One region of the Burkholderia humptydooensis genome, then DNA from elsewhere that is predicted to be linked to it. Evidence: predicted binding sites of a transcription regulator. Region 1 holds the regulator's gene; each other region holds the start of a gene.
The links. The regulator FliA, encoded in region 1, starts transcription of late flagellar genes. The targets are predictions, from matches to a motif close to CTAAAGTTTNNNNNNNNNNNGCCGNTA.
Positions count from the first base shown of each region.

Region 2: flgM (flagellar biosynthesis anti-sigma factor FlgM) is a predicted target of FliA. The motif match lies at 3,372-3,398, and genes of this name have one in related genera.
Region 3: flgK (flagellar hook-associated protein FlgK) is a predicted target of FliA. The motif match lies at 5,475-5,501, and genes of this name have one in related genera.
Region 4: fliS (flagellar export chaperone FliS) is a predicted target of FliA. The motif match lies at 1,259-1,285, and genes of this name have one in related genera.

Region 1 covers NZ_CP013380.1:248,529-255,909, forward strand. The annotation lists gene flhB (flagellar biosynthesis protein FlhB) at 1-133, shown strand, start outside; gene flhA (flagellar biosynthesis protein FlhA) at 130-2,232, shown strand; gene flhF (flagellar biosynthesis GTPase FlhF) at 2,229-3,950, shown strand; gene AQ610_RS01135 (MinD/ParA family ATP-binding protein) at 3,943-4,755, shown strand; gene AQ610_RS01140 (RNA polymerase sigma factor FliA) at 4,777-5,511, shown strand; S-adenosyl-L-homocysteine riboswitch at 5,646-5,785, shown strand; gene ahcY (adenosylhomocysteinase) at 5,821-7,242, shown strand.
Region 2 covers NZ_CP013380.1:3,882,840-3,890,220, reverse strand. The annotation lists gene AQ610_RS37915 (RebB family R body protein) at 1-476, opposite strand, end outside; gene AQ610_RS17380 (RebB family R body protein) at 482-673, opposite strand; gene AQ610_RS17375 (RebB family R body protein) at 762-1,034, opposite strand; gene AQ610_RS17370 (RebB family R body protein) at 1,092-1,358, opposite strand; gene AQ610_RS17365 (RebB family R body protein) at 1,397-1,666, opposite strand; gene AQ610_RS17360 (RebB family R body protein) at 1,699-1,989, opposite strand; gene AQ610_RS17355 (flagellar protein FlgN) at 2,485-2,979, opposite strand; gene flgM (flagellar biosynthesis anti-sigma factor FlgM) at 3,005-3,340, opposite strand; gene flgA (flagellar basal body P-ring formation chaperone FlgA) at 3,444-4,778, opposite strand; gene flgB (flagellar basal body rod protein FlgB) at 5,040-5,531, shown strand; gene flgC (flagellar basal body rod protein FlgC) at 5,615-6,040, shown strand; gene flgD (flagellar hook assembly protein FlgD) at 6,099-6,905, shown strand; gene flgE (flagellar hook protein FlgE) at 6,932-7,381, shown strand, end outside.
Region 3 covers NZ_CP013380.1:3,870,993-3,878,373, forward strand. The annotation lists gene AQ610_RS17275 (transcriptional regulator GcvA) at 1-390, shown strand, start outside; gene AQ610_RS17280 (solute carrier family 23 protein) at 494-1,801, opposite strand; gene flgL (flagellar hook-associated protein FlgL) at 2,167-3,399, opposite strand; gene flgK (flagellar hook-associated protein FlgK) at 3,415-5,418, opposite strand; gene AQ610_RS17295 (flagellar brake protein) at 5,615-6,373, opposite strand; gene flgJ (flagellar assembly peptidoglycan hydrolase FlgJ) at 6,597-7,381, opposite strand, start outside.
Region 4 covers NZ_CP013380.1:3,942,783-3,950,163, forward strand. The annotation lists gene fliK (flagellar hook-length control protein FliK) at 1-315, opposite strand, end outside; gene AQ610_RS17635 (flagellar protein FliT) at 425-751, opposite strand; gene fliS (flagellar export chaperone FliS) at 748-1,182, opposite strand; gene fliE (flagellar hook-basal body complex protein FliE) at 1,315-1,659, opposite strand; gene fliF (flagellar basal-body MS-ring/collar protein FliF) at 1,908-3,704, shown strand; gene fliG (flagellar motor switch protein FliG) at 3,694-4,689, shown strand; gene fliH (flagellar assembly protein FliH) at 4,682-5,362, shown strand; gene fliI (flagellar protein export ATPase FliI) at 5,356-6,927, shown strand; gene fliJ (flagellar export protein FliJ) at 6,933-7,381, shown strand, end outside.

The DNA of each region.
Region 1 (7,381 bases):
GATCGCGCCCGAGACGCCCGTCGATCTCGACGTGCCGGCGGAACTCGACAAGGGCGCGCACGTCGCGCCGCAAGACGAGCGCGAAGAGGCCGAGGACGCGCTCGGCGGCCGCGCCGCCGGAGGTGCCGCATGAACGTGCCGGCCGGCCTCCTCGGCAAGCGCGCGCAGCTTTTCGCGGGCACGAACCTGCGCGCGCTCGCGGGCCCGATCCTCATCTGCATGATTCTCGGGATGATGATCCTGCCGCTGCCGCCGCTGCTGCTCGATCTGTTCTTCACGTTCAACATCGCGCTGTCGGTGATGGTGCTGCTCGTCAGCATGTACACGATGAAGCCGCTCGACTTCGCAGCGTTCCCGAGCGTGCTGCTGTTCTCGACGCTCCTGCGCCTGTCGCTGAACGTCGCGTCGACGCGCATCGTGCTGCTCGAAGGCCACACGGGCCCCGACGCGGCCGGCCAGGTGATCGAGGCGTTCGGCCACTTCCTCGTCGGCGGCAACTTCGCGGTCGGCATCGTCGTGTTCGTGATCCTGATGATCATCAACTTCATGGTGATCACGAAGGGCGCGGGCCGGATCGCCGAAGTGTCCGCGCGCTTCACGCTCGACGCGATGCCCGGCAAGCAGATGGCGATCGACGCCGACCTGAACGCCGGCCTCATCAACGAAGAGCAGGCGAAGAAGCGCCGCCGGGCGGTCGCGCAGGAGGCGGAGTTCTACGGGTCGATGGACGGCGCGTCGAAGTTCGTGCGCGGCGACGCGATCGCGGGCCTCATCATCATGGCGATCAACGTGATCGGCGGCCTCATCGTCGGGATTCTCCAGCACGACATGAGCTTCGCCGCGGCGGGCAAGAACTACACGCTGCTCACGATCGGCGACGGCCTCGTCGCGCAGATCCCGTCGCTCGTGATCTCGACCGCGGCCGGCGTGATCGTGTCGCGCGTCGCGACCGACGAGGACATCGGCACGCAGCTCACGACGCAGCTTTTCACGAACCCGCGCGTGCTGATGATCACGGGCTCGATCATCGTGCTGATGGGCCTCATCCCGAACATGCCGCACTTCGCGTTCCTGCTGCTCGGCGGCGGCGCGATCTGGCTGTCGCGCACGATGACCCGGCGCGAGGCCGCGAAGAAGGCGGCGGGCATGGTCGCCGAGATCGCGCCGCCCGCGGCGCTGCCGGCCGACAGCCACGAGGCGACGTGGGAAGACGTGACGCTCATCGATCCGCTCGGCCTCGAAGTCGGCTACCGGCTGATTCCGCTCGTCGACAGGAACGCCGACGGCGAGCTGCTCAAGCGGATCAAGAGCATCCGCAAGAAATTCGCGCAGGAAATCGGCTTTTTGCCGCCCGTCATCCATATCCGCGACAACCTCGAGCTGCGCCCGAACGCGTACCGGATCGCGCTCAAGGGCGTCGCGGTCGGCACGGGCGAAGCGTATCCGGGCCAGTGGCTCGCGATCAACCCGGGCCAGGTTACGGCCGCGCTGCCGGGCGCGCCGACGCAGGACCCGGCGTTCGGGCTGCCCGCCGTGTGGATCGACACGGCGCTGCGCGAGCAGGCGCAGGTGTACGGCTACACGGTCGTCGACGCGAGCACCGTCGTCGCGACGCATCTGAATCATCTCGTCGTCCAGCACGCGGCCGAGCTGCTCGGCCGCCAGGAAGTGCAGGCGCTCATCGAGCGCACCGGCAAGGACGCGCCGTCGCTCGTCGAGGATCTGGTGCCGAAGACGATCTCGCTCACGACGCTGCAGAAGGTGCTGCAAAGCCTGCTCGACGAAGGCGTGCCGATCCGCGACATGCGCACGATCATCGAAGCCGTGTCCGAGCAGGCGGGCCGCATCACCGATCCGTACGACCTCACGGCCGCCGTGCGTCTTTCGCTCGGCCGCGCGATCACGCAGCAGTGGTATCCGGGCGCGGGCGAGATGCAGGTGATGGGGCTCGACGCGAATCTCGAGCGCGTGCTGTCGCAGGCGCTCGCCACGGGTGCGAATCCGGGCCTCGAGCCGGGGCTCGCGCACACGCTGCTCGTCGGCACGCAAGACGCGATGTTGCGCCAACAGAACATGGGGCTGCCGCCCGTGCTGCTCGTCCAGCACGCGCTGCGCGCGATGCTCGCGCGCTTCCTGCGCCGCAGCCTGCCGCAATTGAAAGTGCTGTCCTACGCCGAAGTGCCGGACACGCGCACGATCAAGGTCGTTAACGTCATTGGGGGTACCGCTTGAACATTCGCAAATTCATTGGTCCGACGAGCCGCGACGCGCTGCGCCTCGTGCGCGAAGCGATGGGTGCCGACGCGGCGGTACTGTCCAACCGGACGCTCGAAGACGGGCGCGTCGAGATCGTCGCGCTGCCCGCCGCCGAGCTCGCCGACATCTCGACGCGCCGCGCGGCCGAGGCTGCCGCGCACGGCGCGGCCCAGCCGCATGCGCCTTCGGGGCCGTCGTTCGCGTCGCCCGCCGCATCGGTCGTCGTGCCGAGCGCCGCCGCGTCCGGCGCGTCGGCCTCGGCGCCGACGTTGCGCGCGGCCGCGAATCCGTACGCGGCGGGCGGCATGCCCGACGTGTTCTCGTCGGTGTTCGGCGCGAGCGTCGACGCATCGGCCGACGGCGACGCGCAGCCCGCCGTCTCCATGCCCGCCCAGCCCGCCGCGCCGTCCGAGCCCGCGCCGTGGCTCGTCGAGCACGCGAAGCGGCTGACGAAGCAGCACGACGAGCTCGTTGCGCGGCCGCGCGCTGCGGCGCGCGCAACGCACGCAACGCACGCGCCGCGCGAGCGCGCGGTAGCCGACGAAGCGCCCGAATGGGCGCTCGACATTGTGCGCCATGCCGCGCGCCGGCTGCCGCCCGACGAACCTTCGGCGGCGAAGCCGGCGCTGCGCCTGCCCGATGATGCGGCAACCGCCGTCGCGGACGCGGTGAAGGCGCGCATCGAGCGCATCGTCAACGATACGGTGATGCAGGAGCTCGGCTCGCTGCGCGAGCTGATGGAAGAGCAGTTCGCGGGCCTGATGTGGAACGAGCGCCAGCGCCGCAACCCGGTGCACGGCGCGCTGACGAAATACCTGTTCGCGGCGGGCTTCTCCGCGCAGCTCGTGCGGATGATCGTCGACAACCTGCCGGAAGGCGCGGGCTACGACACGCTCGACGCGGCGGCCGACTGGGCGCAGTCGGTGCTCGCGGCGAACCTGCCCGTGCTCGACAGCGAGGATGCGCTGATGGAGCGCGGCGGCGTGTTCGCGCTGATGGGCCCGACGGGCGTCGGCAAGACGACGACGACCGCGAAGCTCGCGGCGCGCTGCGTGATGCGCTTCGGCGCGAGCAAGGTCGCGCTGCTCACGACGGACAGCTACCGGATCGGCGGCCACGAGCAACTGCGCATCTTCGGCAAGATCCTCGGCGTGCCGGTGCACGCGGTGAAGGACGGCGGCGATCTGCAGCTCGCGCTCGCCGAGCTGCGCAACAAGCACATGGTGCTGATCGACACGATCGGCATGAGCCAGCGCGACCGCACGGTGTCCGACCAGATCGCGATGCTGCACGGCGCGGACACGCCGGTGCAGCGCCTGCTGCTGCTGAACGCGACGAGCCACGGCGACACGCTCAACGAAGTCGTGCAGGCGTATCGCAGCGCGGCCGGCCAGTCTGAAGCGGCCCTGCCCGATCTCGCGGGCTGCATCCTGACGAAGCTCGACGAGGCGAGCAACCTGGGCGGCGTGCTCGACACGGTGATCCGCTACAAGCTGCCGGTCCACTACGTGTCGACCGGCCAGAAGGTGCCCGAGAACCTGTACGTCGCGACGAAGAAATTCCTGCTCAAGAGCGCGTTCTGCGCGCCGCGCGAGGATTCGCCGTTCGTGCCGCACGACGACGACCTGCCAGCGATGCTGTCCGCGTTGAGCCCGCGCACCGGCAACGAACTGCACGAGGTCCGCTTTGGATAAGCGCATCGCCGACCAGGCAGAAGGATTGCGGCGCCTGCTCGCCGGACGCGCGTCGCGCGTCGTCGCGGTGACGGGCGGACCGTCGGGCGTCGGCTGCACGTCGACGGTCGCCAATCTCGCCGCGGCGCTCGCCGCGCTCGGCAAGGACGTGCTCGTCGTCGACGAGCGCGCGAACGTCCGCTCGATCACGGCGACGCTGTGCGGCTCGTGGCTGCGCGACGGCGAGCCGGTGCGGCACGAGCTCGGCTTCGCGGTGTGCGAGGCGTCGCGGCTCGCGCGCGTCGGCTACAGCGATGCGCAGCTCGAGACGCTCGGCGACGGCGCGGCGGACATCGTGCTGGTCGACGCGCAGCTCGACGCGAGCGGCGCGTTCTCCGCGCTCGCGCGCGACGCGCACGACGTGCTCATCGTCACGCGCGTGTCGGCGTCGGCGATCACCGAGGCGTACGCGTGCATGAAGCGGCTGCACTACGCGCACGCGCTCGCGCAGTTTCGCGTGCTGATCAATCACGTGCAGAGCGCGGCCGACGCGAGAGCCGCCTACGAGAACCTCGCGGGCGTCGCGAGCCGGTATCTGTGCGTGTCGCTGTCGAACGCCGGTTGCGTCGCCGCCGATGCGCTGATCGAGCGCGCGCGAGGGCTCGCGCACACGGTGGTGGACGCGTTCCCGTCGGCGGCGGCGGCGCGCGATTACCGGCAGATCGCCGCCGATCTGCTGTATTGGCCGATGCGCCCGAGTCCGGGCATCGGCCGGGTCCGGACGGGAAGTTCGGCGTTTGAACGAGGCGCGGCTCATGCCGCCTGAACGCCACGACGAAGAGAGGGCATGATGTATAACGCTCAAGGCAAGATTTCCCAGGACGAAGTGCTGACGCAATATGCGCCGCTCGTGCGTCGCCTCGGCCTGCAGCTCGTCGCGAAGATGCCGGCGAGCGTGGACCTCGACGACCTGATCCAGGCCGGCATGATCGGCCTGCTCGACGCGGCGAGCCGCTACAAGGAAGACCAGGGCGCGCAGTTCGAGACCTATGCGACGCAGCGCATCCGCGGCGCGATGCTCGACGAGCTGCGCAGCAACGACTGGCTGCCGCGCAGCCTGCGCAAGACCTCGCGCGAGGTCGAGCACGCGGTGCATCAGGTCGAGCAGCGGCTCGGCCGCTCGGCGAACGAGACGGAGATCGCCGCGCACCTGCAGATGCCGCTCGACGAGTACCAGTCGATGCTGCAGGACCTGCACGGCAGCCAGCTCGTCTACTACGAGGACTTCGACCGCTCGGCCGACGACGAGCCGTTTCTCGACCGCTACCGCGCCGATCACAGCGATCCGCTGTCGGCGCTGCTCGACGAGCATCTGCGCGACGCGCTCGTCGATGCGATCGAGCACCTGCCGGAGCGCGAGAAGCTCTTGATGTCGCTGTACTACGAGCGCGGGCTGAACCTGCGCGAGATCGGCGCGGTGCTCGAGGTGAGCGAGTCGCGCGTGTGCCAACTGCACAGCCAGGCGGTCGCGCGGCTGCGCGCGAAGCTGCGCGAGCAGGCGTGGGTCGGCACGGAGAGCTGAGCGGCCGCGCGGCGGCCTCGCGCGCGAGGCGCGGCTGAACCGCGCGCGCCGGCGAAGCGGGCAAAATGCCGCACGGGAGCGGCCGGCCCCGCCCGACAGGAAAATTTCGTCTCGATTTGCTACAATCCCACCTCGTTTCCGAGGAGCGTTGCGACGGGCCCCGCCCGCCAGGCTCGGAAATGGTCAACCGAGCGGTGTGTCGGCGCAGCATCGTCGCTTAGCGGCGATCGTTCCCGCCGATGTCGGCCGCTTACTTGAACGGCGCTCACGTCACAATTTTCTAGAACTTTTTTTAGAAAGGAGGGCGTGATGAACGCCGCTGTCATCGATTCCCAATCCGCACAAGATTACGTCGTCGCCGATATCGCGTTGGCCGGCTGGGGCCGCAAGGAACTGAACATCGCCGAGACCGAGATGCCCGGCCTCGTGCAGATCCGCGACGAATACAAGGCGCAGCAGCCGCTGAAAGGCGCACGCATCGCCGGCTCGCTGCACATGACGATCCAGACGGGCGTGCTGATCGAGACGCTGAAGGCGCTCGGCGCGGACGTCCGCTGGGCGTCGTGCAACATCTTCTCGACGCAGGATCACGCGGCCGCCGCGATCGTCGAAGCCGGCACGCCCGTCTTCGCGTTCAAGGGCGAATCGCTCGACGAATACTGGGAGTTCTCGCACCGCATCTTCGAATGGCCGAACGGCGAGTTCGCGAACATGATCCTCGACGACGGCGGCGATGCGACGCTGCTCCTCATCCTCGGCTCGAAGGCCGAGAAGGACCGCTCGGTGATCGCGACGCCGACCAACGAGGAAGAAGTCGCGCTCTTCAAGTCGATCGAGCGCCACCTCGAGGCCGACGGCAACTGGTACTCGAAGCGCCTCGCGCACATCAAGGGCGTGACCGAGGAGACGACGACGGGCGTGCACCGCCTGTACCAGATGGAAAAGGACGGCCGCCTGCCGTTCCCGGCGTTCAACGTGAACGATTCGGTGACGAAGTCGAAGTTCGACAACCTGTACGGCTGCCGCGAGTCGCTCGTCGACGGCATCAAGCGCGCGACCGACGTGATGATCGCGGGCAAGATCGCGGTGGTCGCGGGCTACGGCGACGTGGGCAAGGGCTGCGCGCAGTCGCTGCGCGGCCTTGGCGCTACGGTGTGGGTGACGGAAATCGATCCGATCTGCGCGCTGCAGGCGGCGATGGAAGGCTACCGCGTCGTGACGATGGAATACGCGGCCGACAAGGCCGACCTCTTCGTGACGGCCACCGGCAACTACCACGTGATCAATCATGATCACATGAAGGCGATGCGCCACAACGCGATCGTCTGCAACATCGGCCACTTCGATTCGGAAATCGACGTCGCGTCGACCCGCCAGTACCAGTGGGAGAACATCAAGCCGCAGGTCGACCACATCATCTTCCCGGACGGCAAGCGCGTGATCCTGCTGGCTGAAGGCCGCCTCGTGAACCTCGGCTGCGCGACGGGCCACCCGTCGTTCGTGATGTCGAACTCGTTCACGAACCAGACCCTCGCGCAGATCGAGCTGTTCACGCGCGGCGGCGAGTACGGCAACAAGGTGTACGTGCTGCCGAAGCACCTCGACGAAAAGGTCGCGCGCCTGCACCTCGCGCGCATCGGCGCGCAGCTCTCCGAGCTGTCGGACGATCAGGCGGCGTACATCGGCGTGTCGAAGGCGGGCCCGTTCAAGCCGGATCACTATCGTTACTGATATCTTGATCCGTACCCGGCGCGCGGGCGCCGGGCGGCCGCTCGCCTGACGTCCGCCGCGCGCGGCGCGTCGGCGGGCGAAGTGCGCCGCCCGACGCGTCGCGCGTTCTCATCTTCCGGGGCGGCCGCGCCCGGCCGGA
Region 2 (7,381 bases), 430 kb from region 1:
GCGGCCGTGACCGATTGCGCGAACTGGTCCAGCGCGTACTCGGCGTCGCCCGCGTCCTTCGCGGCCGTGTCGGCCGAGGCCTTCAGCTCGTCGAGGGCGGCCTTGGCTTCGCCGAAAGCCGTCTCGCTTTCCTTGACGGCGGCTTCCACGACGGCGGCCGGCGACGACGATTCGCCGGGCCCCGGCAGCGGATGCACTTCGGGCGGCGGTGCCGGCGCGGGCGGCGGCGGCGGGGGCGGCGCCGGGAACGGCACGGCGAGGATCTTCGCGCACGCGGCCGTCAGCGCGGCCGAGTTGATCATGCCGGCGCTTTGCTGGCGATTCACCGCGTTGTGCATGGCCATGCCGAGCGTTTCCAGCAAGACGGCGTCGAGCATGCCGAACGCTTGTGACGGCGATTGGCCGGTCGTCAGCGTGACGACGTTGCTGACGGCGTCGACGATTTGACTGTTGACGGTGCTGTCATCGGTGCTCATGACGATTAGCTTCCCTGTTGGCTTCCCTTGGCGATGATCAATGCGAGAACCTGAGTCGTGGCCGCGCCGGCGATGACCTGGCCCCGCTGCTGATTGGCGACGGCATTGCCCATCGCGATGCCGATGCTGTCGGCCATCGCGAGATAGGTCATGGCCATCGCGGCGGCGGCCGTTTGATCTACGGCGAGCTGTGGCATCGCGCGGACCGGTGCGGCCGAATACCCGATAGCCGGCGCGCATGGCGCCCGCGTGCCCCGGTGCGTCGGCCGCGGGCGTCAGGCGCGGTTATTTCAGGCCGAGGATCTCCGCGGTGGCGGCGCCCGTGGTGCCCGTTTCCACCGTCAGCAGCGTGGACACGGCCTGCGTGGTGGATGCCTGCATCGTCACGTACGATTGCTGCTGATTGTTCGTCGCGTTGTGTGCGGCGTTCGACAGCGCCTGGCTCGTTGCCACATACAGGTTGCCCATCGCGACGGACGGCGCGTCGCCCAGTACCTTCGTGTTGACTTGCGAGACCGAATCGGTGATCTGGCTGTTGACTGAAGTCGGAAATGCCATGATTCATACTCCTTAATATAGAGATGACGAGTGTGGCGATGATCAATGCACGGACCCTCAGCCGAGGATCTTCTTGGTCGCCATCGCCGTACTGCCGGTGTCCAGCGAGTACAGCAGCGCGACGCCCATCGTGGTCGCAGCCTGCGCCGTGACGTACATCTGCTGTTGCGCCAGGGTCGCGTTGTGTGCCGCATTGGCCAACGCCTGCGCCGTGGCCTGGTACAGGTTGCCCATCGCGATGGACGGAGAGACTCCCAGCACCTGGGTGTTCGCCTGAGTCACCGAATCGGTGATCTGGTTGTTGACGGCAGTCGGAAAGGCCATGTGCTCAACTCCTTGGGATCAACGGTTGCCGGCGATCCTCAGGTACCGAGGATCTTGGTGGTGGCGATCCCGGTCGTGGCCGTGTCGAGCGAATACAGCGTCGCGACGCCCATCGTGGTGGCGGCTTGCGCGGTCACGTAGCTCTGTTGCTGCGCATAGGTCGCGTTGTGCGCCGCGTTGGCCAGGGCTTGCGCCGTAGCCTGGTACAGGTTGCCCATCGCGATCGCCGGCGCATCGCCCAACACTTTGGTGTTGGCCTGCGTGACGGAATCGGTGATCTGGTCATTGACGCTGGTCGGAAAAGCCATGTCGGGCTCCTTGGTGGTTTAGTCCTGGCCGCTTAGCTGCCGAGGCCGCGAACGCCGGTGCTCAGGATGTCCTTGGTCGACACGCCCGTGGCGGCGGTATCGAGCGAGTACAGCGTCGCGACGCCCATCGTGGTGGCGGCTTGCGTGGTGACGTAACTTTGCTGCTGAGCGTTGGTGGCGTTGTGGGCGGTATTGGCGAGCGCTTGCGCGGTGGCCTGGTAGAGGTTGCCCATCGCGATCGCCGGCGCATCGCCCAATACCTTGGTATTGGCCTGTGTGACGGAATCGGTGATCTGGTCGTTGACGCTGGTCGGGAATGCCATGGTTGCTCCTTGTGACGGTGTGGCTGCCTTTCGGCGGGATGTTTTCGGTACGAACCCTGCGCAACTTGGCAGGGCCGTGAAAACATCTTAGAAAAGCAACCGCGGCCCCAATTGGTGCGACCGATGGAAAACACGGCGCCGAATCGGCAAATCGTCGTAAACGGCCAGACGAACCTGCCGAGCCGATCGGCGTTTTCGCCGTATCGGTGTCGGTTTCGTGGTGGCAGAAAAGGCGGCATGCGGAAAAAGCGCCGATTTGCGGCGAAATTTCCGATCCGGCCCGCAAGGGCGCGAGAAGGCGCAGTCGGCCGGACGAAACGTCTCCGGCGCTTCAGCGATGATCAAGGAGGCGGCGCACCGCGCGCGTGCGCATGCGCGCGCAGGCGATCGGCGCTGGCGAGCAGGCGGGTGCCGGGGTTGGCGGGGGAGGCGGCCGGCGCGCTCGGTGCGCGCTCTGGCGAGCGGCAACGCGTGCGTCGCGCTGCCGCTCCGATTTCAGCGTGCGGCCGCGGCGACGCGCCCGTCCGGCCCATAGAAGCCGTTGCGCGGCGGCGCGGCGCGCAGCACGGACAGCGTGCGTTCGTTGTAGTCCATCCGGATGCGGATCAGCATCCCGTTGATCGCGTTCGCGTGGCGCGCGCGCTCGGCCGATTGCTGCAGCAGTTGCCAGCCGTTCGCGAGGCGCGCGTCGTTTTCCGCCGCGAGATCCATCCCTTTCTTGCCGGCCGGCAGGCCGAGCGACGCGAGCAGCGTGTCGCGCCGGCGCTCGAGTTGCGCGAGCTTCTCGAGCAGCCCGGTTTTCCGCTCGACGATGCCCGGCAACGCGTCGAGCGGCGACGCCGTCGTCAGCGCCTTCTCCTCGTACGCGAGCAGGGACGCGTACGCCTCGACCGTCGCGTGCTCGTCGTTGACCGTGGCCAGCAGTTCGTCTCTCATTTCGTTTCGCTCGGCATGGCGGCGCGCGGGCCGTCCGCGCGCCGTGTTGTGCATTCCGTCGTCCGGCTGCGAAGCCGGCTCAACTGTTGCCCGTCTGCGGCGGCGGCTTCAGCAGATCGCGCGCGGTCTGCAGGATCCCGTCGGCGATCTTGCCCGTGTCGATCGACAGCGTGCCGTTCTTGATCGCGTCCCGGATCGCGTCGACCTGGGCGGTATCGATGTCGGCGCCGCCCGAAGCGGCGAGGCTGCGCAGCGTCGACGACAGGCCGGACAGGCTCACGCTCGCGTCTCCGCCCGCCGGCGCGCCCGCGGGCGCCTGGGCCGCGGGCGGCTGGTCGGCTTGCGCGCGAGCCGCGCCCGTACTGGCGTTCGACAGCGTGCGGGCGTTCGAAGTAGGGGTGGAATCGACATTCACGATGGTGTTTCCTGTACGGGTTTGACCACAATAACGGCAAGGCCGGCCCGAACTTTAGCCCCCGTTTTTCAGTAACCCCCTGAATCAACGAAAGTTTGCAATCTTAGAGGGGGATTTCCACCGTCGCGGCGTCCTTGACGATCGCCGTGACGATCTGGCCCGCCGCCATCCGCACCCGCACCTGTTGGCCAGGCGCCGCGTTGTTGAGCACGCTGCCCTCCGCCGAAATCGTGAATCCCTGCCCCGACGCGACGACCCGCACCGTCTGCCCGATCGACACCGACGCCGCGCTCTTCAGCAGATCCTGGCGCAGCGGCAGCCCCGCCGCGACCCGCGTGAGCGTGGTTGCGCCGACCGCCTGCTGCGCGTCGGTGATCACGGCGAGCGGCAGCATCGTCAGATCGCCGTCGCGCGCGACGAGATCGGCGGCCGTGAGCGTCTCGCCCGGCGCGATCTGGCGCGCGGCGACATAGTAGGTTGCCTGCACGGCGAGCTTCGCCTGAAGGTAGATCGTCCACGGACGCTCGCCCGCGCAGCGCACGCCGACCGTCGTGCGGCCCCACAGGCGCGCGCCCGACGGCAGGAACGGCTCGAGCGTCGCGCACGCGGCGAGCCCGCGCGGGAACGCGGGCGCGACGGTGACGGTGGTCTTGCCGGGCAGGCCGGCCGCCTGCTGCTGCAGGAACGCAAGCGCCGCGCGGCGGATCGATTCGCCGTCCTGCTGGCCGGCGGGAGCCGGAGCCGCCGCGGCGGTGCCGGTTGCGGCCGTCGGTTGCGCGCCGGGTGCGCTCGCCGCCGCCCGAATCGGCGCGGGGCGGATCGGCAGCGTGCGCGGCGCGGGTTGCGAGCGGAACGACACGGGGATCACGCCGCTTTGCGTGGCCGCTGCGCCGGCCGGCGCGCGCCATCCGGCCCCCGCCGGCGCGGGGCTAGCGGGAAGAGCCGGTCCGGCTGTCGATGGCGCGGGATTCGCGTGGCCGTTCGATTCGGCTCGCGGCGCGGCCGCGGTTGCTCGCCGGTTCCAGCCGCTCGGGGCGGCGGTCAAGGCCCGGCCGTTCGATTCGGCCGGGCCGGGTTCGATCACGATCAGGCCGTGGCCCGGCTCGGCCGCCGCGTGGACATTGCCGGGTTCGCCCGATTCCGCGCCCGGCGCCGCGCCGGCTCGGCCGGCCCATGCGGCAGCCGCCTGCGCGCTCCATCCGCTCGGGCTTGCCGTGCGGTCGGCCCCGTTCAGGCCCGCCGCGCCCGCGGCATTCGCGCCGCGCACACCCGCCGCGTTCGCATTCGCGAGCGCGGTCTGTGCCGATTCGCCGCGGCCCGGGATCACGATCATCCCGCCGTCGCCCGTCTGCTGCGCGAGCGCCGCGCCCATCCAGCCCGCCAGCGCGAGCGCCGCGGCAAAGCGCACGCGCGTTGCGCGGCCTGCGTCAGTCGTCATCGCGCCCTCCTCGAAACCCGTTTGGAAACCTGCTTGGAAACCAATTGATACGGGGTTGCATTCTAGGGATGGGCGAGCGCCGGCAAACCGCGAATAGAGGGGCCCTTTGCCGGTTATTCGCCCGATTGCCCGTTGCGTTGTCCGCCTACCATGCGTCCCATGGGAAAAAGCCTCTTTGGCCGTCCGTCGCCGGTTGTCCGCGCCGCGGGTGCCGCGGGCGGCGAAAGAGCGGCGCATCTTATCTTCAGACGGAGCTCGCGGATGTTGGACAAACTCGATGCCGAATTCGCGTTCGGCCGCCAGGCGCTCGACGTGCGCGCGTATCGGCAGGAACTGCTGTCGTCGAACATCGCGAACGCCGATACGCCCGGCTACCGCGCGCGCGACGTCGACTTCTCGTCGACGCTCGCCCGCGCGCTCAAGCAGGACGGCGCGGCGAGCGCGGGCAACGGGGCGACACTGCCGCTCGCGCAGCCGGCGGGCGTGACGAGCGGGATGTCGATGGCGGCGACTTCGGGCGCGCACCTCGCAGGCAACGTGAAGCTGATCCCGACGGGCGGCCCGAGCGACGACTACGGCCGCGCGCAGTACCGGATTCCGCAGCAGCCGGCGCTCGACGGCAACACCGTCGATCTCGACACCGAGCGCGTGCAGTTCGCCGACAACGCGGTGCACTACCAGGCCGGGATGACGGCGATGACGCAGCAGATCAAGACGATGATCGCCGCGATCACGTCGAATTCGGGTTCGTGACGCGCCGCATCGGCGCTTTTCCCGCGTGCCGCGCGCGTCACGGGAAACGGTTGAATGAGCGCGCAACGCGATAAGGAGCATGCATGCCTTCGTTGATGAACATTTTCGACGTCGCGGGTTCCGCGATGTCGGCCCAGTCGCAGCGTCTGAACGTGACGGCGTCGAATCTCGCGAACGCCGACAGCGTGACGGGGCCCGACGGCAAGCCCTACAAGGCGAAGCAGGTGGTGTTCGCGACCGCGCCGATGGGCCGCGCGCGCACCGCGTCCGGCCAGGGCGTCGGCGGCGTGCAGGTGACCAAGGTGGTCGACGATCCGTCGCCGATGAAGACGACCTACGATCCGTCGAACCCGGCCGCCGACCAGAACGGCTACGTGACGATGCCGAACGTCGATCCGGTGCAGGAGATGGTCAACATGATTTCCGCGTCGCGCTCGTACCAGGCGAACGTCGAGACGCTCAACACCGCGAAGCAACTGATGCTGAAGACGCTGACGATCGGCAGTTGACACGCGGCTTTGCATCGACCGAAAGAAACACGCACAGCAGAGAGAAAGGCGAACCGGGATGACATCTTCCTCCACGACCATCGGCAGCAGCGGCACCTCCGTGAACTCGCTGCCGTATGACACGATGAGCTCGAACGGCCAGTCGTCGGGCACGAGCGGCGCGAGCGGCACGAACGCGAACAGCAATGTCGCGAGCTCGCTGTCGACGACGTCGGCGGCCGATCTGCAGACGACGTTCCTCAAGCTGCTCGTCACGCAGTTGCAGAACCAGGACCCGACGAGCCCCGTCGACAGCTCGCAGATGACGTCGCAGCTCGCGCAGATCAACACCGTGAGCGGCATCGCGCAACTGAACACGGCGCTCACGTCGCTGTCGTCGCAGATCACCGCGAGCCAGCAGACGCAGGCGGCGATGCTGATCGGCTCGAACGTGCTCGCGCCCGGCAACACCGTGCCCGTCAAGAGCGGCGCGGCGTCGCCGTTCGGCGTGCAGCTCACGAGCGCCGTGTCGAACCTGACGATCAACGTGAAGAACTCGGCGGGCGTCGTCGTCAACACGATCGACGCGGGCGCGCAGTCGGCGGGCACCGTGCCGTTCAACTGGACGCCGACGGACGGGGCCGGCAACGCGCTGCCCGACGGCACCTACACGATCAGCGCGAGCTACACCGACACGTCCGGCAAGCAGTACGCGCCGACCACGCTGTCGTCCGCGCAGGTGCTGAGCGTCATCAAGCAGGCGGACGGCACGCCGGGGCTCGTGCTGTCGAACGGCTCGACGGTCGGCTTCAGCCAGGTCGCGTCGATCTTCCCGAACACCACGAAGAGCGCGTCGACCGACAGCTCGTCGTCTTCCACCAACTAATCCAGCACGTCGCTACGGAGACCGAGATGGGCTATCAACAAGGTTTGAGCGGTTTGGCGGGCGCGTCGAGCAACCTCGACGTGATCGGCAACAACATCGCGAACGCGAACACGGTGGGCTTCAAGGGAAGCACCGCGCAGTTTTCCGACATGTACGCGAATTCGGTCGCATCGGCCGTCAACAATCCGATCGGCATCGGCACGATGCTCGCATCGGTGCAGCAGCAGTTCAGCCAGGGCACGATCACGTCGAGCACGTCGTCGCTGAACGTCGCGATCAACGGCAACGGCTTCTTCCAGATGTCGAACAACGGCGTTCTCACGTACTCGCGCGACGGCACGTTCCAGCGCGACAAGAACGGCTACATCGTCAACTCGCAGGGCCTGAGCCTGATGGGCTACCAGGCGGACAAGAACGGCGTGATCAACACTGCGCAGACCGTGCCGCTGCAGGCGCCGACGAACAACATGGCGCCG
Region 3 (7,381 bases), 450 kb from region 1:
ATTCCCGTGTGCAGCCCGGCGCTCCTGAAGCGCACGCCGATCGCAAGCGCGGACGATCTCGCGCGCCACGTGCTGCTGCATTCGGATACGCGCCCGGACGCGTGGCGCGAATGGTTCGCCGCGGCGGGCGCGCCGATGAAGGGCCGCAAGAAGCAGTCGTTCGACCACTTCTATCTGGCTTTGCAGGCGGCCGTGGACGGTCTCGGCGTCGCGCTCGGGCCGCTGCCGCTCATTGCCGACGAACTCGCGAGCGGCCGGCTCGTGACGCCGCTGCCGGGCCCGCGCATCGCGACGCTCAGCTACTGGTGGATCGCGCCGCGCGAGACGGCGAGCAACGCGCTCGTCGGCCGGTTCTGCGCGTGGCTCGACGCGCAGGCGCAGGCGGGCTGAACGTTCGGGCGGGTTTCGGCAGGCAGGCTCGAGGCCGGACAAACCGCGCGCGCCGATGCGCCCGACGGCGCGATCACGTTGCGGGCCGGCCGCGCCCGTGCGCTCACACCATCGGCCCCGGCTCCTTCTCCTTGCGCAGCAGCGCATAGAGGATGATCGCGCCGAACGTCGCGGTGCCGATCCCGCCGAGCGCGAAGCTGCCCAGCTTCAGCGAGAAGTCGCCCGCGCCGAGCACGAGCGTGACGGCGGCGACGATCAGATTCCGGTTGTCGGAGAAATCGACGCGGTTCACGACCCAGATCCGCGCGCCCGTCACCGCGATCAGGCCGAACACGACGATCGACACGCCGCCCAGCACCGGCCCCGGAATCGTCTGGATCACCGCGCCGAACTTCGGCGAGAAGCCGAGCGCGATCGCGATCAGCGCGGCCGCGACGAACACGAGCGTCGAGTAGATCCGCGTCACCGCCATCACGCCGATGTTCTCCGCATACGTCGTCACGCCCGTGCCGCCCAGGCTGCCCGACACGATCGTCGCCAGGCCGTCGCCGATGAACGCGCGGCCGACGTAGCGGTCGAGATTGCGGCCCGTCATCGCGCTCACCGCCTTGATGTGGCCGAGGTTCTCCGCGACGAGGATCACCGCGACGGGCGCGATCAGCAGCATCGCGTGCGTATCGAACACGGGCCGATGGAACGTCGGCACGCCGAACCATGCGGCATGCGCGACCACCGAGAAATCGACCGGCTTGCCGAGCCCCATGCCGTTCGTGAGCGCCGCGTAGATCGCGTACGCGATCAGCACGCCGACGAGAATCAGCAGGCGCTGCAGCATCCCGCGCGCGAACACCGCCACGCCGCCGACGCAGAGCACCGTCACGAGCGCGAGCGTCGAATCGAAGGTCGACGCGGACACGCTCTTCACCGCGATCGGCGCGAGGTTCAGCCCGATCACGGCGACGATCGCGCCCGTGACGACGGGCGGCATCAGCGTCTCGATCCAGCGCGTGCCGATCGCGGACACGACGAGCCCGATCAGCGCATAGGCGACGCCGCTGGCGACGATCCCGCCGAGCGCGACGGGGATGTTCGGATTCGCGCCGCCGCCCGCGTAGCCCGTCACCGCGATCACGAGGCCGATGAACGCGAAGCTCGAGCCGAGATAGCTCGGCACGCGCCCGCCGACGAGCACGAAGAACAGCAGCGTGCCGATCCCGGACATCAGGATGCAGAGGTTCGGATCGAAGCCCATCAGCAGCGGCGCGAGCACGGTCGAGCCGAACATCGCGACGACGTGCTGCACGCCCATCGCGAACGTCTGCGGCCACGGCAGGCGCTCGTCGGGAGCGACGAAGCGGGCCGCGTCGTCGCGCGGCTGCGCGCGCCACCGCGGAAAATAGGAATCGGCCATCGCGGGATTCTCCTGGTTGTCTGGATTGAGGCGCGCGCGACGGCGCGTCGAGGCAAAATCACGCGCGAGTGTACGAAGCGGGAATCGCGCTGACAAGCGGCGGGCGCGCAAAAACGCCCCGCCGCGCGGGATGCGCGCGGGCAACAAACGCAAGGAACGGGTAAGGAAACGGGCGCGGGCGCGCGAGAGCGGCGGGAATCGACGACAACGGGCGGCAAGCGCCAACAACATGGCAACGGCGCGATGGCCTCGCCGAAAAAACAAAGCGGGCGGCGCGTGCCGTCCGCTTCATCGCACCGCACGAGGTCTCGGCGCAGCCAACCGCCCGCTGTTCGCGCGGCCGATTCGCGAACCGAATCGGCCGCTTACGGATTCAGATACTGGAACAGCGACAGGTTCTGCATCTGCACGAACGCCTTCTGCGCGGCGCTCAGCGAATTCTGCAGTTGCAGGAACTGGCTGATCGCGGCGGGCAGGTTCGTGTCGGTCAGGTTCGACAGGCTGTTCGTCGTTTGCAGCGAATTCGTCGTCGTCACCGCCTGCATCGCCTTCACTTCCTGCAGGCGGCCGCCCACCGACGCCTGCACGGTCAGCACGTTCGTCATCGTGTTCATCAGTTTCGTCGACGCGGTGGCCATCGTGTTCGTCAGCGCGGTCGACGCGGTCGGGCTGTTGCCGACGGGCGTCTTCAGCGCGGCGATCACCGTGTCGAGCGTCGCGAACACGTCGGTGCCCGCCTGCGGCGCGGGCGTCACCGTGAACGTGTCACCCGCGGCCGGCGTGCCCGACACCGCGACCGTCTGGCCGCCGAGATCGATCCCCTCGCCTGGCGAGTACGGCTGCGCGACCGGCGGCGTCGGCGACGTGACCGTATTGTCGGTCACCGTGTAGGTCGGCGCCGCCGCCGTGCCGCCGAACGTGATCGTGAACTGGTGCGTGTTGGTCGGATCGGACGGGTTCGTGATGCTGACCGCGCCGATCGTGCCCGTGCCCGTGTTGCTCGCGCCCGCGGCGGGCACCGGCAGGCTGCCGAGGAACGGCACCGACATGAACACGCTCGCGCCGTTGTCGCCCTGCGGGACCGTGCGCGTATCGGCGATCTGCACCGTGCGCGCGCCGTAGTCGCCCGCATACGTGACGCCGCCGCCCGGCTTGTTCGAGAACGGCTGCGTCGTCGGCTGGAAGCCCGCGAACAGGTAGTTGCCCGCGCCGTCCGCGGTGTTCGCGAGCGTGAGCAGATGGTCGCGCGAGCCCTGGATCTGCGCGGCGAGCGCCGCGCGGTCGCTGTCCGACAGCCCGCCGTCGCCCGCGTGCATGATCGCCTGGTACGCGGCGTTGAGCACGTCGTTGACGCTCGTGAGCGTCGTGTCCTCGGTCTGCAGCGCGGTCTGCACGATGGTCTGGTTCTGCGTGTACTGCGAGAGCGTCGCGGACGTCGCCGACAACTGCACCGCCTGCGCGGCCGCGATCGGATTGTCGGCGGGCGTCGTCAGGCTGACGCCGCTCGACACCTGCTGGTAGAGCTGAGCGATCTGCGCCTGCTGGTCGTTCATCATGTCGACGTTCAGGCTGTAGAGCTGAGAGCTGGAAATGCGCATCGCCGCCTACCTCGTTCAGTTGAAGAGACCGAGCACGGTCTGGAATACCGAGTTCGCCGTCTGGATCACCTTCGCGTTCGCCTGATACAACTGCTGGTACTGCATCAGGTTCGCCGCTTCCTCGTTCTGATTCACGCCCGACACCGACTGCTGCGCCTGCGTGATCTGGCCGACGAGCGCCGTCTGCGCGGCGCTCGACGCCTTCAATTGGCTCGCCGCGTTGCCGATCGCGTTCACGTAGCCCGCGTACGCGCCGGTCAGCGTCGCCGTGCCGTTGTTCATCGTCTTCGAGTTCACGAGCTGGGACAGCGCAAGCGCATTGCGCCCGTCGTTGGTGCCCTTGTTCGCGCCGATCGTGAACTGGTCGCCATCCGCGGGCGTGCCCGACAGCGATACGCTCACGCCGTTCATCACGCCCGACGGCGCCGGCTGCGTCGTGCTCGAGATCGTCATCGACGCGCCCTTCGACGGGTCGTATGGCACGGGCGTCGTCGCGCTCGTGATGTCGATCGACGTCGGCGGCGTGCCCGCGATCGTCACCGTCGTGCCGACCGGGAAGCCCGACAGCGTCTTCGACGACGCGTTGTACGTGAGCGTCGTCGTGCCGGACGGCAGTTGATAGCCCGCGCTCACCGAGCCCTGCGAGATCGCGCCCGTGCCGCTGTTCGTCGGCGCGGCCGCCGCGAGCACGGGCGACGCGGCCGCGATCGCCGAGCCGTTCGCGGTGGCGAGCGCGAAGCCTTCGAGCGCGCCGCGCGTCGGCAGCACGGTGAACGCGTCGCCCGCGTTGGGCGTGCTCGTGAGCGACAGATTCAAGCCGCCGATCGTCATCGTCGGCGGCGTGGACGTCGATGTCGCCGTGCCGACGACACTGCCCGTCGCGCGATCCGTCAGCGTGTACTTCGAGCCGTCGTACGACAGCGAATAGTCGCTCGACGGCGGCTGCGTGCCGTCCGCGATCGACGCCGTCAGCGTCGCGCCGCTGGTATTGCCCTGATTCGCATAGACGGTCGGGCTGCCGACCGCGAACAGATTGCCGCCCGGGTTGCCCGACATGTCGACGCCGAGCGCGTTCTGCGCGTTGACCTGCGACGCGAAGCTGACCGCGAGCGCGCCGAGCTGCGCCTGCGCGGGGTCCAGCGTCTGGCTGCGAAACGCGAGCAGGCCGCCCAGCGTGCCGCCCGACAGCGACGCGTCGGGCAGGTATTGCGGGCTGCCCTGCGGATTCGCGCCGGCGATGCCGTTCGACACGATCGTGAGCTCGCTCGGATCGGATTTCGATGCGACGGCGGCGAGCTGGTAGCTCATGTTGCCGACGACGAGCGGCTGGCCGCCCGCGAGGAACACGCTGTAGCTGCCGTTGCTCTGCACGACCTGCACGCCCGCGAGCTGCGACAGATTCGACACCGCGAGATCGCGCTGGTCGAGCAGTTGGTTCGGCGGCTGCCCCTGCGAGCTCGCCGACGCGATCTGCTCGTTGAGCTGCGCGATCTGCGAGGTGTAGCTGTTGATCTGCTTGACGCTGTCGGTGAGCTGCGAGTTCACGCTCTGGCGCAGTTGCGAGTATTGCTGGCTCGCGGCGACGAGCTGGCTCGCGAGCGTCTGCGCGTTGCTCATCGCGGTCTGCCGTGCGGACGGGTCCGCCGCGTTGTTCGCGACAGTCTGCAGGCCGGTGAAATAGTTCGTGATCGCGGTCGCGATGCCGGCCGTCGGGCTGCCGACGTAGTTGTTCAACTGCGCGACGAGCGTGTAGTAGGTCGACAGCGCGTTGCCCTGCGTCTGCGCGGCGTTGAGCTGGTCCGACAGATACTGGTTGTACTGCCGCTGGACCGTCACGGTCGACACGCCTTGCGGCAGATAGCCGCTGCTCGTGTACTGGCCGCTTGCCTCCGCATAGACGGGACGCTCGACGGAGTAGCCGGGCGTCGCCGCGTTGCTGATGTTCTGGCCGGTCGTGGTGAGCCCCCAGAGTGCGGCGTTCAGGCCGCTGACCCCGAGGTTCATGAGGGTATTGGACATGCGCGATCCTATGAGCCGGCCGCGCCGCGGCCGCCGGGTTGCGTGGACTCCCGGTATAACGGCCGCGCGTCGAAAAAATTGAGGGACCGCACGCGCAAAAGATGCGCGCCGCGTTGCGCGGCCGGCGCGCGAGCGCCGCCGCGAGCGTTTCCGTTGCCCCGCACGGTCGCGTCGGCCACGCGCGAGAGCGGCTTCGTCAGGCGCGCGCGAGTTGCCGGCGCTTCATCTCGAGCTGCGTGATGATGCGCTGCAGCGTGTTCTCGGCATTGCCCGGCAGCGACAGGAAGCGAAAGCCGAGCTGGTAGCGGCGCGCGCCGCTCGGCGTCTCGGTCGCGCGGTGCGACACGAGCTGCAGATCGAGCGACAGCTTCCCGTGGCCGTTCAGGTTCAGCTCGACGTCGGGCAGCGTCGTGCCCGGCTCGAGCGACGCCACGCGGTCGTCGCCCGTGCGCAGCCCGAGGCCGCCGAGCGACAGGTTGTGCACCTCGAACAGGAAGCTCTCGCCGTCGGGCAGCTTGCCGCGGCACACGTACGGATCGAGGATCGGCGCGTCGACCCGGAAATATTCGCGGCGCTGCACGCAGTACAGCACGTCGGGGAAGTCGGCCTCGAACGCGGGCAGGTTTTCGTAGCGGGTTTCGCGCGGGGGCGCGGTCGAGAATTCGACGCGCACGCCGTCCGGCGACGCATGGAACACGCAGCGCGGCGCGGCGAGGATGCCCGCGTTCTGATCGGCAAGCGCGCCCCAGTCGAATACGAAGGTCCGCGCGCCGACGTCGACGTCGAGGATGCGGGTGACGAGCTGGCCGCCCTGGTACTGGACGGTCAGGAAATCTCCGCGATTGACGAGGTTGCGCAACTGCACGCCGATCTCGAGCGGATTGCGGCGGCCGTAATCATGGCCGGAATGCGCGGCGGCGCTCTCGGCCAGACTCGTCGACTGTTCGGTATTCATGGCTTGCCGGTATTTTATCTCTATGCGCCCGGCGGATTTCGGGGGCGCGTTATGACCGGGCGTGATCCGCCCGATCGCTGGTCTCTCACGTTTAGCGGCAACAGCAACGCAAAGTTTAGATCGAAACCGGAGTTTATTTTTTCAGCAAACGTTAAAACCGCGCGGGGCCAGCCGGCGCGGTCCGAAATGTACCGAACGGTTGCTCGGCTTGTGTCGACCGAGGTCAGCCGAGCTGCTGCATGATCGAAATCAGCTTCTTCGCGTAGTGCGGATCGGTCGCGTAGCCGGCCTTCTGCATCCCGTTGGCGAAGCCTTCCGCGCTGTGGCCCGCGTTCAGCACGCCCGCGTAGCGCGGGTTGTTCTTCAGGAGGTTCGCGTAATCGGTCATCGCGTGCTCGTATGAGTCGTACGCGCGGAACTGCGCGACGACGCGGCGCGGCTTGCCGTTCTCGTACTCGGTCGTGACGGCCGACACCGTGCGGCCGGCCCAGCCCTTCGTCGCCTTGATGCCGAACACGTTGTAGCTCGATTCGCCGTTCGCGCCGCGGATCTCGCGCTTGCCCCAGCCGGATTCGAGCGCCGCCTGGCCGACGATGAAGCGCGCCGGAATGCCGGTGGCCGCGCTCGCTGCCTGCGCGGCGCCCGCCATCTTCTCGACGAACGCGTCCGCCTGCGCGGAATTGCCGTTGCCCTTCAGCGGCGGCGTGAGCGCGCTCGCCGCCGAATAGCCGCGCGTGCCCGCGAGCGCGCCGTTGCCGGACGACGCATTCGAATTCGCATACGCCCTCGCGAGCGCGTTCATCGCCGCGAGGCCGCCTTCGCCCTGCGCGTCGGCCGCGGCGTTCGCGTTGCGCAGCAACTGCTTCGTCAGCGCGTCGGCGACGCCGATGCCCTTCGACGACATCTGCTGCGCGAGCTGCTGATCGAGCATCGACGTGTACATCTTCGACGAGCTCGAATCGAGCAGGCCGTCCGACGGCGTCGCGTCGCGCATGCTCTTCAACATCA
Region 4 (7,381 bases), 370 kb from region 1:
GGAAGCGGCAAAAGCGGCAAAAGTGGCGGGCGCCGCGGGCAGCAGCGGCGCGGCGCCGACGACGGCGGGCGTCGCGCCGCCGCCGTAGCGGGAAATCGCGTCGAGCGTGAGTCCGACCTCGGACAGCGCGGCCTGCGCGGACGCAGGCGGCGGCCCGCCCGCACCCGGCTGCGGCGGTGTCGCGGCCGCGGGCGGCGCGCCGGACGTGCCGACCTGCGCCGCCGCCGCGCCGCCCGCCGAGGGCTGGATCGCGTCGAGAAGGCTGTCGATGCGGCTCGCCAGGATGGCGGCGGCAGCGGTGTCGATACCGGTCATCGTGAATCCTGACGCGCGCCGAATGAAATCCGGGCCATCCGCGGCAACGAACGCGCGCCGTTCGTCCGCGCGAGCCAGCGCGCCAGAAGGCGGCGGCGCGCCCTGCCCTTTAGCCGCGCGCCCGGTACAGATCCTTGAGCGTCGAGCGGCCCGCGTGGAAGAACGCGGACAGCCGCGCGACCTCGGGGCTCGCGAGATTGCGGATCGCGGCGTCGTCGGCGAGGATGCGGCGGATCAGCTCGAACTTGCGGGTGCGCTCGGCTTCGTCGAGCAGGACGCCCCGCTCGGCCTCCTTCAGCCCGTCGACGAGCCGCAGATATTCGTCCTGAAGCCCGCCCATCGCGTGCCATGCCGCATCGCGAGCCGCGACGAGCATCCGCCCGGACACGTCGGCGATCGCTTCGTAACGGGCAAAGTATTCGTCGTTCCGATTCATCGCGACTGTTCCGTTGCCGCTTGCGCGCTCATCCTGGCCACTTCCGGGCCGATGCCCGTCCACGCGTCCTCGAGCGTCGCGAGCAGGCCATCGGCTTCGATCAGCATCGGCTCGCTCGCATCGGCGTTCGCCTGCAGCAGACGCCGGCAGACATACGCGTAGAGCGCGTCGAGGCGCGATGCGATGTCGCCGCCGGCTTCCAGATTCAGCGACTGCTGCAGGCCGCTCTCGACGATGCGGATCGCCTTGCCGATCGCCTCGCCGCGCGCGGCGACGTTGCCCTGCTGCAAATGCAGCCGCGCATGCGCGATCGCCTGACGCGCGCCCTGATACAGCATCGCAATGAGCCGGTGGGGAGACGCGCCCATCACCCCGGTTTCGACGCCGACGCGCGCATAGGCACTAGCTCCCGCGTGGCCTGGGGTAAACATGGCGTTGCTCCTCTTTGGTGCATTCGATTCGATACCACCGCTCCGTGCGCGGCACGGCGCGGGCTTGTATCGACGTTATCGGTAAGGAAGCCCGAAAGCTTTAGCGAAATGACGCGGCGCCGGCGGGCGCCGTCAGACGGACATCTGCATGATCTCGTTGTAGGCGCTCACTAACTTGTTGCGCACCTGTAGCCCGAACTGAAAGCCGATGTTGGCCTTCTGCATGTCGACCATCACGTCGTTGAGCGACACGTTCTGCGCGCCGATCTCGAACGCGTGCGCCTCGCCGAGCGCCTTTTGCTGATCGCCGCTGATCTTGTCGAGCGAGGCCTTCATCGCGCTCGCGAACGAGCCGGCCGTCGCCGCGCCGGAGCCGGCGAGCGTCGTGGCCGGGCCTGCCGCGCCGCCCGCGGCCTGCGCGGCCATCGCCTGCATCTGTTGCAGCGCCGAAGCGATGCCGTTGACGGGGGCAACCATGTGATCTCCGCAAAAGAAGCCGGGCCGCGCGGGCCCGGCGGGGGGAACTCCGGCTTCCCGCGAGCGTGGCGAGAGCCGGATTGCGAAAAAGCATAGCAGCCGCGCCACGGCGAAAGCCGCAGAAGTACGGCCGAAACCCGGCTCTATTCGTCCGATCGCGCCTGGCCGCGCTGCGGATAATCGCACCGTGTCAATGTCCGCCTGCTCCGCCGAGCCGGCATTCAGCCCGCAGTGGAGATACTCGACGCATGGACTCGCAGGCCAACTCGCTGATCAACCCCGACGCCCGTTCGAGCCTCGCGGGCGCGCCGCCGCAAGCCGCGGCCGCGGCGGGCGCGCTGCCCGGCGCAGCGGCGGGCGGCGCGGATTTCGGCCTGGGCGGCTTCGCCGAACGCATCCCGGGCCTCGCGCGGATGAGGACCAATCCGCGGCTGCCGCTCCTGATCGGCGCGGCGCTCGCCATCGCCGCGATCGTCGCGATCGTGCTGTGGAGCCGCGCGCCCGACTATCGCGTGCTGTACAGCAACCTGTCCGACCGCGACGGCGGCGCGATCATCACCGCGCTCCAGCAGGCAAACGTTCCCTATAAGTTCGCCGACGCGGGCGGCGCGATCCTCGTGCCCGCGAACCAGGTGCACGAGACGCGCCTGAAGCTCGCCGCGATGGGGCTGCCCAAGGGCGGCTCGGTCGGCTTCGAGCTGATGGACAACCAGAAATTCGGCATCAGCCAGTTCGCCGAGCAGGTCAACTACCAGCGCGCGCTCGAAGGCGAACTGCAGCGCACGGTCGAATCGATCAACGCGGTGCGCGCCGCGCGCGTGCATCTCGCGATCCCGAAGCCGTCGGTGTTCGTGCGCGACCGCGAGGCGCCGTCGGCGTCGGTGCTCGTCGATCTGTACCCGGGCCGCGTGCTCGACGAAGGGCAGGTGCTCGCCGTCACGCGGATGGTGTCGTCGAGCGTGCCCGACATGCCCGCGAAGAACGTGACGATCGTCGACCAGGACGGCAACCTGCTCACGCAGACCGCGTCGGCCACCGGCCTCGACGCGAGCCAGCTCAAGTACGTGCAGCAGATCGAGCGCAACACGCAAAAGCGCATCGACGCGATCCTCGCGCCGATCTTCGGCGCCGGCAACGCGCGCGCGCAGGTGAGCGCCGACGTCGACTTCTCGAAGATCGAGCAGACCTCGGAGAGCTACGGGCCGAACGGCACGCCGCAGCAGAGCGCGATCCGCAGCCAGCAGACGAGCACCGCGACCGAGCTCGCGCAAAGCGGCGCGTCGGGCGTGCCGGGCGCGCTGTCGAACACGCCGCCGCAGCCCGCGTCCGCGCCGATCGTCGCGAGCAACGGCCAGCCGGCCGGCCCGGCCGCGACGCCCGTCAGCGACCGCAAGGATTCGACGACGAACTACGAGCTCGACAAGACCGTGCGCCACGTCGAGCAATCGATGGGCACGATCAAGCGGCTGTCGGTCGCGGTCGTCGTCAACTATCAGCCGGCCGCCGACGCGAAGGGCCGCGTGACGATGCAGCCGCTCGCCGCGGACAAGCTCGCGCAGGTCCAGCAGCTCGTGAAGGACGCGATGGGCTACGACGAGAAGCGCGGCGATTCGGTCAACGTCGTCAACAGCGCGTTCTCGGCCGCGGCCGACCCGTTCGCGAACCTGCCGTGGTGGCGCCAGCCCGACATGATCGAGCTCGGCAAGGACATCGCGAAGTGGCTGGGCGTCGCCGCGGCGGCGGCCGCGCTGTACTTCATGTTCGTGCGCCCGGCGCTGCGCCGCGCGTTTCCGCCGCCCGCCCAGCCCGTGGCGGCGGCCGTGCCGGCGCTCGACGGCCCGGACGACGCGCTCGCGCTCGACGGCCTGCCGAGCCCCGACAAGAAGCAGCTTGTCGAGGAGGACGAAGAGCATCCGGCCCTGCTCGCCTTCGAAAGCGAGAAGAACCGCTACGAACGCAACCTGGACTACGCGCGCACGATCGCGCGCCAGGACCCGAAGATCGTCGCAACCGTCGTGAAGAACTGGGTGTCCGATGAACGCTGAAGGCTTGACCAAGAGCGCGCTCCTGCTGATGTCGATCGGCGAGGAAGAGGCCGCGCAGGTATTCAAATTCCTCGCGCCGCGCGAAGTGCAGAAGATCGGCGCCGCGATGGCCGCGCTGAAGAACGTCACGCGCGAGCAGGTCGAGGACGTGCTTAACGATTTCGTTCAGGAAGCCGAAAAGCACACCGCGCTGTCGCTCGATTCGAGCGAGTACATCCGCTCGGTGCTGACGAAGGCGCTCGGCGAGGACAAGGCGGGCGTGCTGATCGACCGGATCCTGCAAGGCAGCGACACGAGCGGGATCGAAGGGCTCAAGTGGATGGATTCGGCGGCCGTGGCCGAGCTCATCAAGAACGAGCATCCGCAGATCATCGCGACGATTCTCGTGCACCTCGACCGCGACCAGGCGTCCGAGATCGCGTCGTGCTTCACCGAGCGGCTGCGCAACGACGTGCTGCTGCGGATCGCGACGCTCGACGGCATTCAGCCGACCGCGCTGCGCGAGCTCGACGACGTGCTGACGGGCCTCCTGTCCGGCAGCGACAACCTGAAGCGCGCGCCGATGGGCGGCATCCGCACCGCGGCCGAGATCCTGAACTTCATGACGAGCGTGCACGAAGAGGCGGTGCTCGAAAACGTCAAGCAATACGATCCCGATCTCGCGCAGAAGATCATCGACCAGATGTTCGTGTTCGAGAACCTGCTCGACCTCGAGGACCGCGCGATCCAGTTGCTGCTGAAGGAAGTCGAATCGGAGGCGCTGATCGTCGCGCTGAAGGGAGCGCCGCCCGCGCTGCGGCAGAAGTTCCTGTCGAACATGTCGCAGCGCGCGGCCGAGCTGCTCGCCGAGGATCTCGACGCGCGCGGCCCGGTGCGCGTGTCCGAAGTCGAGACGCAGCAGCGCAAGATCCTGCAGGTGGTGCGCAACCTCGCCGAGAGCGGCCAGATCGTGATCGGCGGCAAGGCGGAAGACGCGTATGTCTGATCGCGCGAGCGTGCCGGGCAAGCCCGTCACCGCGTACCAGCGGTGGGAGATGGCTTCGTTCGATCCCCCGCCGCCGCCTCCGCCCGACGACGGCGGCGCGGCGGCGGCGGCGCTCGCCGCCGAACTGCAGCGCGTGCGCGACGCCGCGCACGCGGAAGGACTCGCCGCCGGCCATGTCGAAGGCCAGGCGCTCGGCTATCAGGCCGGCTACGAACAAGGGCGCGCGAAGGGCTTCGACGAAGGCCAGGTCGAAGCGCGCGCGCACGGCGCGCAGCTCGCCGCGCTCGCCGCGTCGTTTCGCGACGCGCTCGCGGGCGTCGAGCGCGATCTCGCCGACGACATCGCGACGCTCGCGCTCGAGATCGCGCAGCAGGTCGTGCGCCAGCACGTGCAGCACGATCCGGCCACGCTGATCGCGGCCGCGCGCGAGGTGCTCGCCTCGGAGCCCGCGCTCGCCGGCGCGCCGCATCTGATCGTGAATCCCGCGGATCTGCCCGTCGTCGAGGCGTATCTGAAGGACGAGCTCGACACGCTCGGCTGGAGCGTGCGCACCGACGCGGGCGTCGAGCGCGGCGGCTGCCGCGCGCACGCGTCGACGGGCGAAATCGACGCGACGCTCACGACCCGCTGGGAGCGGGTCGCGGCCGCGCTCGGCAAGGTGAGCGCATGGTGAACGACGCCTGCGGCGACGTGCTCCGCCGCGACGAACTCGACGCGCTCGAGCGCGAGCTCGCGCTCGCGTCGCGCGGCCCCGAGCACGAAGACGCGGCCGCGCGCGACGGCAGCTTCGGCGCCCATCACCACGCGCCCCCGCGCCCGCTCGCGACGGGCACGCCGAGCCCGCGCGCGGCGCTCGCGAATCCGCATCTCGCGCACTGGCGCACGCATCTCGACGGCATCCGCGAGCGCAACGCGCGCGCGCTGCCGCTGCGCCCGTGCGGACGCCTCACTCGCGCGGCGGGCCTCGTGCTCGAAGCGATCGGGCTGCGGCTGTCGGTCGGCGCCGAGTGCACGATCGAGCTGCCCGCGGGCAGCGCGCTGCCGTATGCGCAAGCCGAGGTCGTCGGCTTCGCGGGCGAGCGCCTGTTCCTGATGCCGACCACCGCGGTCGCGGGCGTGCTGCCCGGCGCGCGTGTCTGGCCGCTCGAAAGCGCGCCCGTGGCCGATCCGCTCGCGGGCGCGAAGCGCCTGCCCGTCGGCTGGGAGATGCTCGGGCGCATCGTCGACGCGTCGGGCCGCCCGCTCGACAATCTCGGGCCGCTCGCGTCGAAGGTCGACGCGCCGCTCACCGCGCCTTCGATCAACCCGCTCGATCGCGAGCCGATCCATCACGTGCTCGACGTCGGCGTGCGCGCGATCAACGGGCTGCTGACCGTCGGCCGCGGCCAGCGGATGGGCCTCTTCGCGGGCTCGGGCGTCGGCAAGTCGGTGCTGCTCGGCACGATGGCGCGCTACACGAGCGCCGAGGTGATCGTGATCGGCCTGATCGGCGAGCGGGGCCGCGAAGTGAAGGAATTCATCGAGCAGATCCTCGGCGAGGACGGGCTCGCGCGCTCCGTCGTCGTCGCGGCGCCCGCCGACGTGTCGCCGCTGTTGCGGATGCAGGGCGCCGCATACGCGACGACGCTCGCCGAATACTTCCGCGATCAGGGCAAGCACGTGCTGCTGCTGATGGATTCGCTCACGCGCTACGCGATGGCGCAGCGCGAGATCGCGCTCGCGATCGGCGAGCCGCCCGCGACGAAAGGCTATCCGCCGTCGGTGTTCGCGAAGCTGCCGGCGCTCGTCGAGCGCACCGGCAACGGCCCCGAAGGCGGCGGCTCGATCACCGCGTTCTACACGGTGCTCACCGAAGGCGACGACCAGCAGGACCCGATCGCCGATTCCGCGCGCGCGATTCTCGACGGCCACATCGTGCTGTCGCGCTCGCTCGCGGAAGCCGGCCACTACCCGGCCATCGACATCGAAGCGTCGATCAGCCGCGCGATGACCGCGCTGATCGACGACGCGCACCTCGAGCGCGTGCGCCAGTTCAAGCAGATGCTGTCGCGCTACCAGCGCAATCGCGATCTGATCGCGGTGGGCGCATACGCGCCGGGGCGCGACGCGCAGCTCGACCGCGCGATCGCGCTGTACCCGCGCATCGAATCGTTCCTGCAGCAGGGCTTTCGCGAATGCGCGCCATACGCGCCGAGCCTCGCCGCGCTCGATGCGCTGTTCGAATCCGAAGGAGGCTGATCGTCATGGCCCAAACGTTTCCGCTCCAGCTCCTGCTCGACCGCGCGCAGGACGAACTCGACACCGCGACGAAGCAGCTCGGGCGCGCGCAGCGCGAGCGCACCGACGCGCAGGCGCAGCTCGACGCGCTCGTGCGCTATCGCGACGAGTATCGCGTGCGCTTCGCCGAGTCCGCGCAATCGGGGATGCCCGCCGGCAACTGGCGCAACTTCCAGGCGTTCCTCGACACGCTCGACGCGGCGATCGAGCAGCAGCGGCGCGTGCTCGCCGCCGCGCAGACGCGCATCGACACGGCGCGCCCCGAGTGGCAGGCGAAAAAGCGCACGCTCGGCTCGTACGAGATCCTGCAGGCGCGCGGCGCGCGCCAGGAAGCGCAACGCGCCGCGAAGCGCGAGCAGCGCGACGCCGACGAGCATGCGGCCAAGGCGCTGCGCATGCGCGCGGACGCGGCGAA